Regions from separate parts of the Tsukamurella tyrosinosolvens genome, predicted to be linked through region 2. Evidence: predicted binding sites of a transcription regulator. Region 2 holds the regulator's gene; the other holds the start of a gene.

Region 1 (4,406 bases), 1.4 Mb from region 2:
CGCGTTCATCCGCATGTCCAGCGGCGCGTCCACCGAGTAGGCGAAGCCGCGCTCGACCCGGTCGAGCTGCATCGACGAGACGCCGAGGTCGAACAGGATCGCGTCGACGCCGGGGCCGCCCGAGGCGAGCGAGAGCCCCAGTTCGTCGAGGGCGTCGGCCATGCCGTCGTAGCGGGTGTGGACGGGGATGAAGCGCTCGCCGAAGCGGGCGAGCCGTTCGCCGGCGATGGCGTGGGCGTCGTTGTCGCGGTCGAGGCCGACGACGCGGGCCTGCGGGAAGGATTCGAGGATGAGCTCGGAGTGGCCGCCGGCACCGAGCGTCGCGTCGACGTAGACGGCACCGTCGTGCTGCAGGGCCGGGGCGAGGAGCTCACGCACGCGGGTCGCGAGGACCGGCACGTGACCGAAGAACTCGTCGGACATGACTCCTCCAGGGCACACGATGGCGTTCGATGGTTTCTGGCGGATGGAGCGGGGTCCCCGCCCGACCCGTACCTGGCGTTGGGGAAGTACGTCAGGGCCGGTTCGGGCGCAGGCCTCGGTCCACCTCGACCGGGCCGCGCGAGAGCGCGGTTGTCAGAAGATCGCCTTGAGCGATTCGGACTGCGGCTGTGCGTAGTCGTCTTCGTGCTGTGCCTGGTAGTGCTCCCACGCCTCCGCGTCCCAGATCTCCAGGAACCTCCGCGATCCGACGACGACGCATTCCTTGGTCAGGCCTGCGTAGCGACGGTGATCGGCCGAGAGCGAGATCCGACCCTGGGAGTCGGGACGCTGGTCGTCCGAGCTGGCGAAGAAGTTGCGGTAGAAGGCGCGTCCCGCGGGGTCGGTCCATTCGATGGCATCCGCCTTCTCGGCGATGCGCTCGAACTCCGCCTTCGGGTACACCGTGAGGCTTCGATCCTGTCCTTTCGTGATCGTCAGCCCACCCGCCAGTTCCTCGCGGTACTTCGCGGGGAGGGTGAGCCGTCCCTTGTCATCGAGCTTCGGCGTGTAGGTACCCGTGAACATCACGGCCACCTCCCGCCTACCCCGAGGGGTTGTCACTGGATCGAGACTTCAGACTAGCGCGTCTTTCTCCAGTGCGCCCCACATTACCCCACCATTCACCACTTTCAACCACATCGCGGCGCGTTTCGCGGCGGATTCTCAGAATCGACGCAGGTCAATACCGTGGCGTGAAGTGGGGGACGCGGCGCGCACCGGCGTGGCGGACTTCGTCACACCTGCGCGATCACGCGCGATCTGCGCGACGGTTGGGACTCATGAGACATGGCGGACGCCGGGATGGCCGGCCGTGGGGAGAAGTGGGGAATCCCGGTGGGGAGAAGTGGGGAATGGGCGACAGGACGGTCCGGCGCAGGCCGTTCCGGCGAATCCACGGCTCCGATGCACGCGAGACCGAATCCGGCCCTCCGTCGAGCTGAGCCGCGCATTCACAGCGGGGGCGTCGCACCAGGGCCGGCGGTGCAGCTGGAGGGCGGCGCGAATGGGCGACGTACGACGCCGGTTCGCCCCCATCGGATCGCACCCATCCGCTCCCGCGAACGTTTCCGCCTCGTCATTGCGTTGCAACGGGATGACGAAGCAGAAACGCTCGCGGGAGGGCCGGACCCTCACCAAGGAGCCGGCAAGCGCACACGACGCAAGTGGTCCGCGGCGCCGCCGAGGGCTCGTCGCGACCGCGGTGGGCGATCGCCGATTTCGCTCACAGCGCAACGAAAAAGCCGCCGACCATCAGGTCGGCGGCTTCATCGGCTCTGCGAACTCAGGGGAAGCGGCGGCGGAAGCGCTCTTCCATGCGGGCGACGAAAGACTGCCCGGACGCGCGGGCACCGCCGGCGCTGCGGCCGCGGCCCGATCGGGAACGCACGGAGCCGTCGTCCTCGACGGTGCCGCGAGGGCCCTTGGCAGAGGGACCGGACCACAGCGCGTAGATCACGGAACCGAACATCAGCAGGAAGCCGACGAGACCGACGATCACGGTGTACTCGACCTTGCCGAGCAGCATGCCCGCGATGAGCAGCATCAATCCGACCGCGAAGCCGATCGCGGCGATGACGCGGCGCTTACCCGACGCGCCGCCGAACCGACCGCCGCGGACGTTCGACGCGAACTTCGGATCCTCGGCGTAGAGCGCGCTCTCGATCTGGTCGAGCATGCGCTGTTCGTGCTCGGAGAGTGGCACGTTCCCCTCCTTCAGCACTCATGGGGTCCAACTCCTCCCTTCATGATACGAGGCTTGCGACCCGACGACCACCATCCGTCGAAGAATGAGCGTTCGCTGTGAGAAATCATGCAGCCCGGCACAGATCCGCTTCGACGGAGTTCAGGAAAGTCTGCACGCGGGCGTGGAGGACGGCGACCTCGTCGGCACTCACCGTGCGAGCCGTGGTCTCGAGCGCCGCGACGACGCCGGACACCGACGTGAAGTAGGCGACCCACTCCGCGTAGCCCGGGGCCGCCTTGGCGAGCCGCAGCCAGGCGTTGCGCGTGGGGCGCCGAACGCCCGTCTCCCGCTCGGCCAGCAGGGCGGCCGCGCCGCGCAGCGCGGCGTGGTAGATCTCGCGGTACTGGTCGGCCGGAGCCGGCGAGCCGCCGGCCCGGGCGAGGAACTGATCCGCACGATCGAGGATGCGCGCCGCGCCCGACTCGCCCATGTGGCGACGGGAACCGACGAGATCGATCCGTGCCTTCGATTCGACCATGACCTTCCTCCTGCTCCGTGGGCCTCTTCACCCTGTTACCGCGAGTTGTACCGGACGGGACTGACACGTAACGCTTCCCTCGTTCCGCGCCAGCCCCGCCCGGCGGACCGGGATCGACACCCCGCCCCGGCGCCAGAACATGCGCGCCAATCCGATGGTCCGCGATCGAACAATTATTCGATCACTTCTAATATAGCGTGAGTGTGCGTGACGTCAAGGGAGAGGAAGCCGTGACCGCAGTGCCGACGCAGCAACCACGGATCCACGCCCTGTCGCCGCAGGACGCCACGCTGTGGCTGCCCGCCGCCCTGCAGATCTACGTGGCCGCGATGGACTACCCCGCCGGCACGGAATCGCACCGCCTGCCCATGTGGCGCGAGCACCTCAACCGGCCCGGATACGCGGCCTTCGGTGCCGTGCAAGCGCTCCGCACCGACGACGGCCGGATGGTCGACCACCTGGTCGGCATCGCCTACGGCTACAGCGGCGCCGGCGATCAGTGGTGGAACCGCCAGCTCCGCGTGGGCCTGGGCCGGCGCGGCCTGCCGCAGGAGCAGGTCGAGGCCGTCGCCGCCGACTACTTCGAACTCACCGAGCTGCACGTGCACCCCGCGGCGCAGGGGCACGGCGTGGGCGCGGCCCTGCTCGGCGCACTGCTCGCCGGCCGGCCCGAACCGCGCGTTCTGCTCTCCACCCCGGAGGTGGCCGCCGAGCAGAACCGCGCGTGGCGGCTGTACCGCCGCACCGGCTTCTACGACGTGCTCCGCGACTTCCGCTTCTCCGGCGACCCGCGCCCGTTCGCCGTCCTGGGCCACGACCTGCCCTTCGTCCCGCCCGCGCCGTGATCGACGTCGCTGTCGTCGGTTCCGGCCACAACGCGCTGGTCGGCGCCGCGTACCTCGCGGCGCAGGGCCGCTCCGTCGCGGTCTTCGAAGCCGACACCGTGCCCGGCGGGGCGGTCAGCACCGTCGAACGCTTTCCGGGCTATCGCGTGGACCGCGGCTCGTCGGCGCACCTGATGTTCCGGCACACCGGCATCGCGGAGGAACTCGACCTGGCGGCGCACGGGCTGCGCTACCTGGACTGCGACCCCTGGGCCTTCGCCCCCACCCCGCCGGGCTCCACGGAGCCGCCGATCGTCTTCCGCCAGGACCTCGACGCCACGACCGCATCGATCGCCGCGGCCTGCGGGGACCGGGAGGCCGCGGCCTACCGCCGGTTCGTCGCCGAGTGGGCGCCCCGCGCACGGGCGACCATGGCAGCCTTCGGCTCCTCCCCCAGCGCCCCGCGGCTCGGCCGCGCCTTCTGGCCCACGAAGGGGCGCGCGAGCCTGACGCAGCTGTCGCGCACCTACCTCGCCTCGGGCGACCAGCTGCTCGACGAGTACTTCGACGACGAGCGACTCAAGGCCGCCCTCGCCTGGTTCGGCGCCCAGTCCGGCCCCGCGATGAGCGAGCCCGGCACCGCGCCCATGGTCGGCTTCGCCGCCCTCCTGCACACCCTGCCGCCGGGCCGCGCGGTCGGCGGCAGCGGCGCGCTCACGGCCGCCCTCCTCTCCCGCCTCGCGTCCGACGGCGCCACCGTCGCCCTGGGGACGCCCGTCACCGCGCTGCGCCGGTCGGGCCGGGCATGGGAGGTCACCGTCGGCGGGCCCGACGGTGCGCGGACCGTCCGGGCCCGCACCGTGCTCGCGGGCTGCCA
Region 2 (4,406 bases):
GCTGCCCGCGTCGATCGACCGTGACGACCGCGGCATGGCGACGCTCGACCGCGTGTACGGCGCGCTCACGGCGAAGTTGGACGCCCTGCCGGAACACCGCCGGGACGCCGCGCTGGACCAGGTGCACTGGCTCATCGAGGAGCTCCGGGTGAGCCTGTTCGCCCAGTCGCTCGGCACCGCAGGATCGGTGTCCGAGAAGAAAGTGCTCGCCGCCATCGCGGCCCTGAGCTGAGCCCCGCGCGCGAACGGACGGCTACGCCGCGTCGGTCGGATCCGCTGCGGCGGCGCGGGTGCGGAGGTCGCGGATCGCGGCCTCGAAATCCTCGATGGACGAGAACCCCTGGTAGACGGAGGCGAACCGCAGGTAGGCCACTTCGTCGAGGTCGCGGAGCGGTCCCAGGATGGCGAGGCCGACCTCGTTCGCCGGCACCTCGGCGACGCCCATGGCGCGGATCGTCTCCTCGACCTGCTGGGCGAGCTTGTGCAGGTCGTCCTCGGCCACGTCGCGCCCCTGGCACGCACGACGCACGCCCTTGACGACCTTCTCGCGGCTGAAGGGCTCGGTGACGCCGTTGCGCTTGACGACGGCCATGACCGCGCTCTCCACGGTGGTGAAGCGGCGGCCGCACTCGTTGCAGGAGCGACGCCGGCGGATGCCCTGCCCGTCGTCGAAGACACGCGAATCGACCACACGGGTGTCCTCGTTCTTGCAGAACGGGCAATACATCGGTCCACCTCCCACGCGGCTGCGCTCGGACGTCCGGCGGGGCAACTGCAGCACGGTGGCCCCTGCCACCGTCGTGCTCCGCGATCTCGTCTTCGAGAATACTCGGCGCGGGAACGGCACCACGTTGTCGAGGTGGGCCGAGCGCCCGCCCTGCCGGGAATCCACTATCGCCATACGGGTGGTCATCTGCGTCTCCTTCGCTCGTGGGTGGCGGTCAGTACCGCGGCGTGATGAGGGTCTGGCCGGCGCGCACGCGACCGTCCTGCAAGCCGTTGATCTCCGCGATCTCCGCGACGACGGCGGCCTGAGCGCGATCGGGCGCGATCTCGCGGGCGATCTGTTCCAGGCTCTGCCCGCTGCGCACCGTGACGATCGACGTCAGGGCCGGCTGCGCCGCGGTCGGCGCCGGCTCGGCGGGCGCGGCGCCGCCGAAGAGCACCAGCAGGCCGGCGAAGACGCCGACCGCGAACAGCACGCACGCCGCGAGCGAGGGGCCGGGGGTGCGGCGGGCGCAACCGTCGGTGCGCGAGTAGCCGCGGGGTGCGCGCCGCGCCGCGGAACGCACGCCCGGGCGTTCGACGGTGCGCCGGGCGGACCCGCGCGCGCCGGTCACCCGGACCTCCGTGGGCTCCGTTCGAATCAGGCCCTCGTCGAGGCCGTTCGACGGGGTGATCGATTCCGGAGCCGACTCCCGGGAGCGGCTGCGGGCGAGACGCGGCGAGACCCCGCGCGCCCGGGTGGCACCGCGCCGGTCGGCCGCGGCGGAGCCGTGGCGCACCAGCGCCTGCTCCTCGGCGCCGGCCTCCTGCGCTGCGGTGATGACGTCTCGATCGATGATCGCGGTCATGGTCTCTCCTGATGTCGTAGCGGGTCCTTCTCGCTCACCTACAGGTCTATCGGAGGGGACTGACAAGTTTTTCCATCCAGCCCCACCAGTCACACCGAAGTGCGTGCAAGTGTTCGAGAGAACTTCTGTTCGATTTCTACCACACCCCTCGGTCGAGCGGAAGACACGCGGGGAAATTTCTCGAACAGATGTTTGTCAGGGCGTTCGAGCTGCATTACAGTGGAGTCGGAACCGAACGGGCGTGAGGAGCGACACATGACAGATGAACGACAGGTCCAGCACCGGGACAAGCGCTTCCGCGACGCACAGGGCAACGTCTCCGAGGATCACCTGACCCGGCGTCAGAAGCAGGTCCTGGAGGTCATCCGCCGGTCGGTCCGCGACCGCGGATATCCGCCGAGCATCCGCGAGATCGGTGACGAGGTGGGCCTGACCTCCACATCGTCGGTCGCACATCAGCTGCGCACGCTGGAGCGCCTGGGCTTCCTCCACCGCGACCCGAACCGCCCCCGTGCGGTGAACGTCCAGGGCGCCGAGGAGCGCACCGCTCAGGTGATCCAGAAGGTCATGGAGGACGAGGATCGGATGCCCGAGCCCGCCTTCGTGCCGGTCCTCGGGCGCATCGCCGCGGGCGGCCCCATCCTCGCGGAGGAGGCGGTGGAGGAGATCTTCCCGCTCCCCCGCGAGCTCGTGGGCGAGGGCTCGTTGTTCCTGCTCAAGGTGGTGGGCGAGTCGATGACCGACGCCGCCATCTGCGACGGGGACTGGGTCGTCGTGCGGCAGCAGTCCGTCGCCGAGAACGGCGACATCGTGGCGGCGATGCTCGACGGCGAGGCCACGGTGAAGACCTTCCGCCGGACCGGCCGTGACGTCTGGCTGATGCCGCACAACCCGGCCTTCGATCCCATCCACGGCAACGACGCGGTGATCCTCGGCAAGGTGGTCACCGTCATGCGTCGGATCTGACCGCACCCGCCTCACGCCGCGCCGGCTCGTCGACCGCAGGGTCGGGGGCCGGCGCTCGTCGTCCGCCACGGGAGGCGATCGCGCACGCCGCGCCGCCGAGGGCCAGGCCGGCGATCACTCCCGGGTGCACCGGTTCGCCCAGCATGAGGAAGGCGAACAGGGCGGACACCGAGGGGATCACCGCGAACAGCATCGCGGCCCCGCTCGCCCCCGCGATCCCGATCACCCGCAGGTACAGCGTGGTCGCCGTCATCGAGCTGAGCAGCACCATGAGCACGAGCACGATGGCGCCGCGCACGGGATCGGAGACCGTCGCTCCGAACAGCGCGACCAGGACGCCCGCCGGCACCGCCGCGACGGTCATCCCCACCGCGTTCCCCGCAAGGGGGTCCACCTCGCGGCAGAACCGCTGTTGGTACACCCCACCCAGGGCGATGCCCGTGAGCCCCAGGAGCGTGAAGCCGATGCCCGCACCGGCGTGGGCCAGCGCCGGCACCGTCGACCAGCACGCGGTCACCACCGCCGCCAGCCCCAGCACGGCGGCGAGCGCCCGCCGCGGTGTGAGGGCCTCACGGAGTGCGATCCGCGCGACCACCGTGGTCACCGCCGGATTCACGCCGATGATGAGCGCGGCGACGCCCGCCGGCACGCCGGCCTGCAGGCCCAGGTAGCACCCGAGGAACTGCGTCGCCTGCGTCAGGATCCCGACCACGATCGCGTGGCCCAGATCCGCCCCGCGGGGCAGTCGCCGGCCGGTCGCCCGGACGACGCCGAGCATGAGCACGCCGGAGACGGCGAACCGCAGGAACAGCAGCAGGAACGGGCTCATCGCCGCGATCCCGAGGGCGCCGAGCGGATACCCGAAGGCGTACAGCACCACGACGGAGAGCGCGAGCATCGGCGGAATTCTCATGACTCGATCGTCGAACGCACAGGTACGTCACGTCCAACAATGATTGACGATCACGATCGATCGTGCGTATCGTTCATTCATGGCCGAGCCGATCCTGGACATCGTCCCGCTCCGTAGCGTGGTCGCGATCGCGCGCTGCGGCGGCGTCCACCGCGCCGCCGAAGCGCTCCACCTCACCCAGTCGACCGTCAGCGCGCACCTGCGCCGGCTCGAGAAGTCCACGGGCGGCACGATCGTCGAGAAGGCGGGCCGCGGAATCCGGTTCACCGACCACGGCAACCGCCTCCTCGGGCACGCGCAGACCATCCTCGACGCCCACGACACCGCGGTGCACGCCCTCGCCTCCCCCACCACCCGCACGCTCTCCGTGGCCGCCACCGAGCACGGCGCCGACCGCCTCATCCCCGAGCTCAGCCGGGGCTTCGGGACGCTCCCGGGCGGCTGGTCGGCCCAGTTCCGGTTCGACCGCAGCGCGCAGATCGCCGGGGCCGTGGAGCGCGGGCTCGCCGACGTCGCAGTCTTCCTCGCCCCGCTCGACCACCCGGACGCGGTCGGCCCCATTGCGTTGCACTGGTATGCAACTCGGGAGTGGCGGCGCCCGGACGACGCCGTTCCGGTCCTCCTCTTCGACGACCCCTGCGTCCTGCGCGCTCCCGCCGCGGACGCGCTCGCGCGCAACGGGATCGACTACGTGGTCGCGGCCGAGGCGGCGAACCTCGCGGGCCTGTACTCCGCGGCCCGCAGCGGGCTCGGCGTCACGCTGCTCCCCGCGATCGACGCGACCGACGGCCTCGTCGCCGTGGACACGATGCCCGCCATGCCACCCATCGCACTCGCGGTCAGCGTCGGAGCGCGCGTCCCCGAGCCCGTCCGCGCGGCCGTCCGCCGTGCCGCCGCGTCACTGACCCGCGACGACCAGGCGGAACGCGCCTAGTCCGCGGTCACCTCCGCGT

What was found. Region 2 encodes LexA, which represses DNA repair genes until DNA is damaged. Its sites were predicted from a motif close to CGAACANNTGTTCG; they were not measured.
Region 1: the regulator LexA is predicted to act here: its motif matches at 2,872-2,885, upstream of BLW32_RS18680 (SAV_6107 family HEPN domain-containing protein).

What each region holds. Positions count from the first base shown of each region.
Region 1 covers NZ_FNSA01000003.1:3,369,680-3,374,085, forward strand. The annotation lists gene rsmH (16S rRNA (cytosine(1402)-N(4))-methyltransferase RsmH) at 1-423, opposite strand, end outside; gene mraZ (division/cell wall cluster transcriptional repressor MraZ) at 577-1,008, opposite strand; gene BLW32_RS18675 (SCO2097 family morphological protein) at 1,766-2,185, opposite strand; gene BLW32_RS18680 (SAV_6107 family HEPN domain-containing protein) at 2,292-2,705, opposite strand; gene BLW32_RS18685 (GNAT family N-acetyltransferase) at 2,936-3,550, shown strand; gene BLW32_RS18690 (phytoene desaturase family protein) at 3,547-4,406, shown strand, end outside.
Region 2 covers NZ_FNSA01000003.1:1,954,903-1,959,308, reverse strand. The annotation lists gene hrpA (ATP-dependent RNA helicase HrpA) at 1-232, shown strand, start outside; gene nrdR (transcriptional regulator NrdR) at 254-727, opposite strand; gene BLW32_RS26705 (LysM peptidoglycan-binding domain-containing protein) at 942-1,574, opposite strand; gene lexA (transcriptional repressor LexA) at 1,830-2,540, shown strand; gene BLW32_RS10875 (DMT family transporter) at 2,524-3,453, opposite strand; gene BLW32_RS10870 (LysR family transcriptional regulator) at 3,533-4,387, shown strand; gene BLW32_RS10865 (acyl-CoA dehydrogenase family protein) at 4,384-4,406, opposite strand, start outside.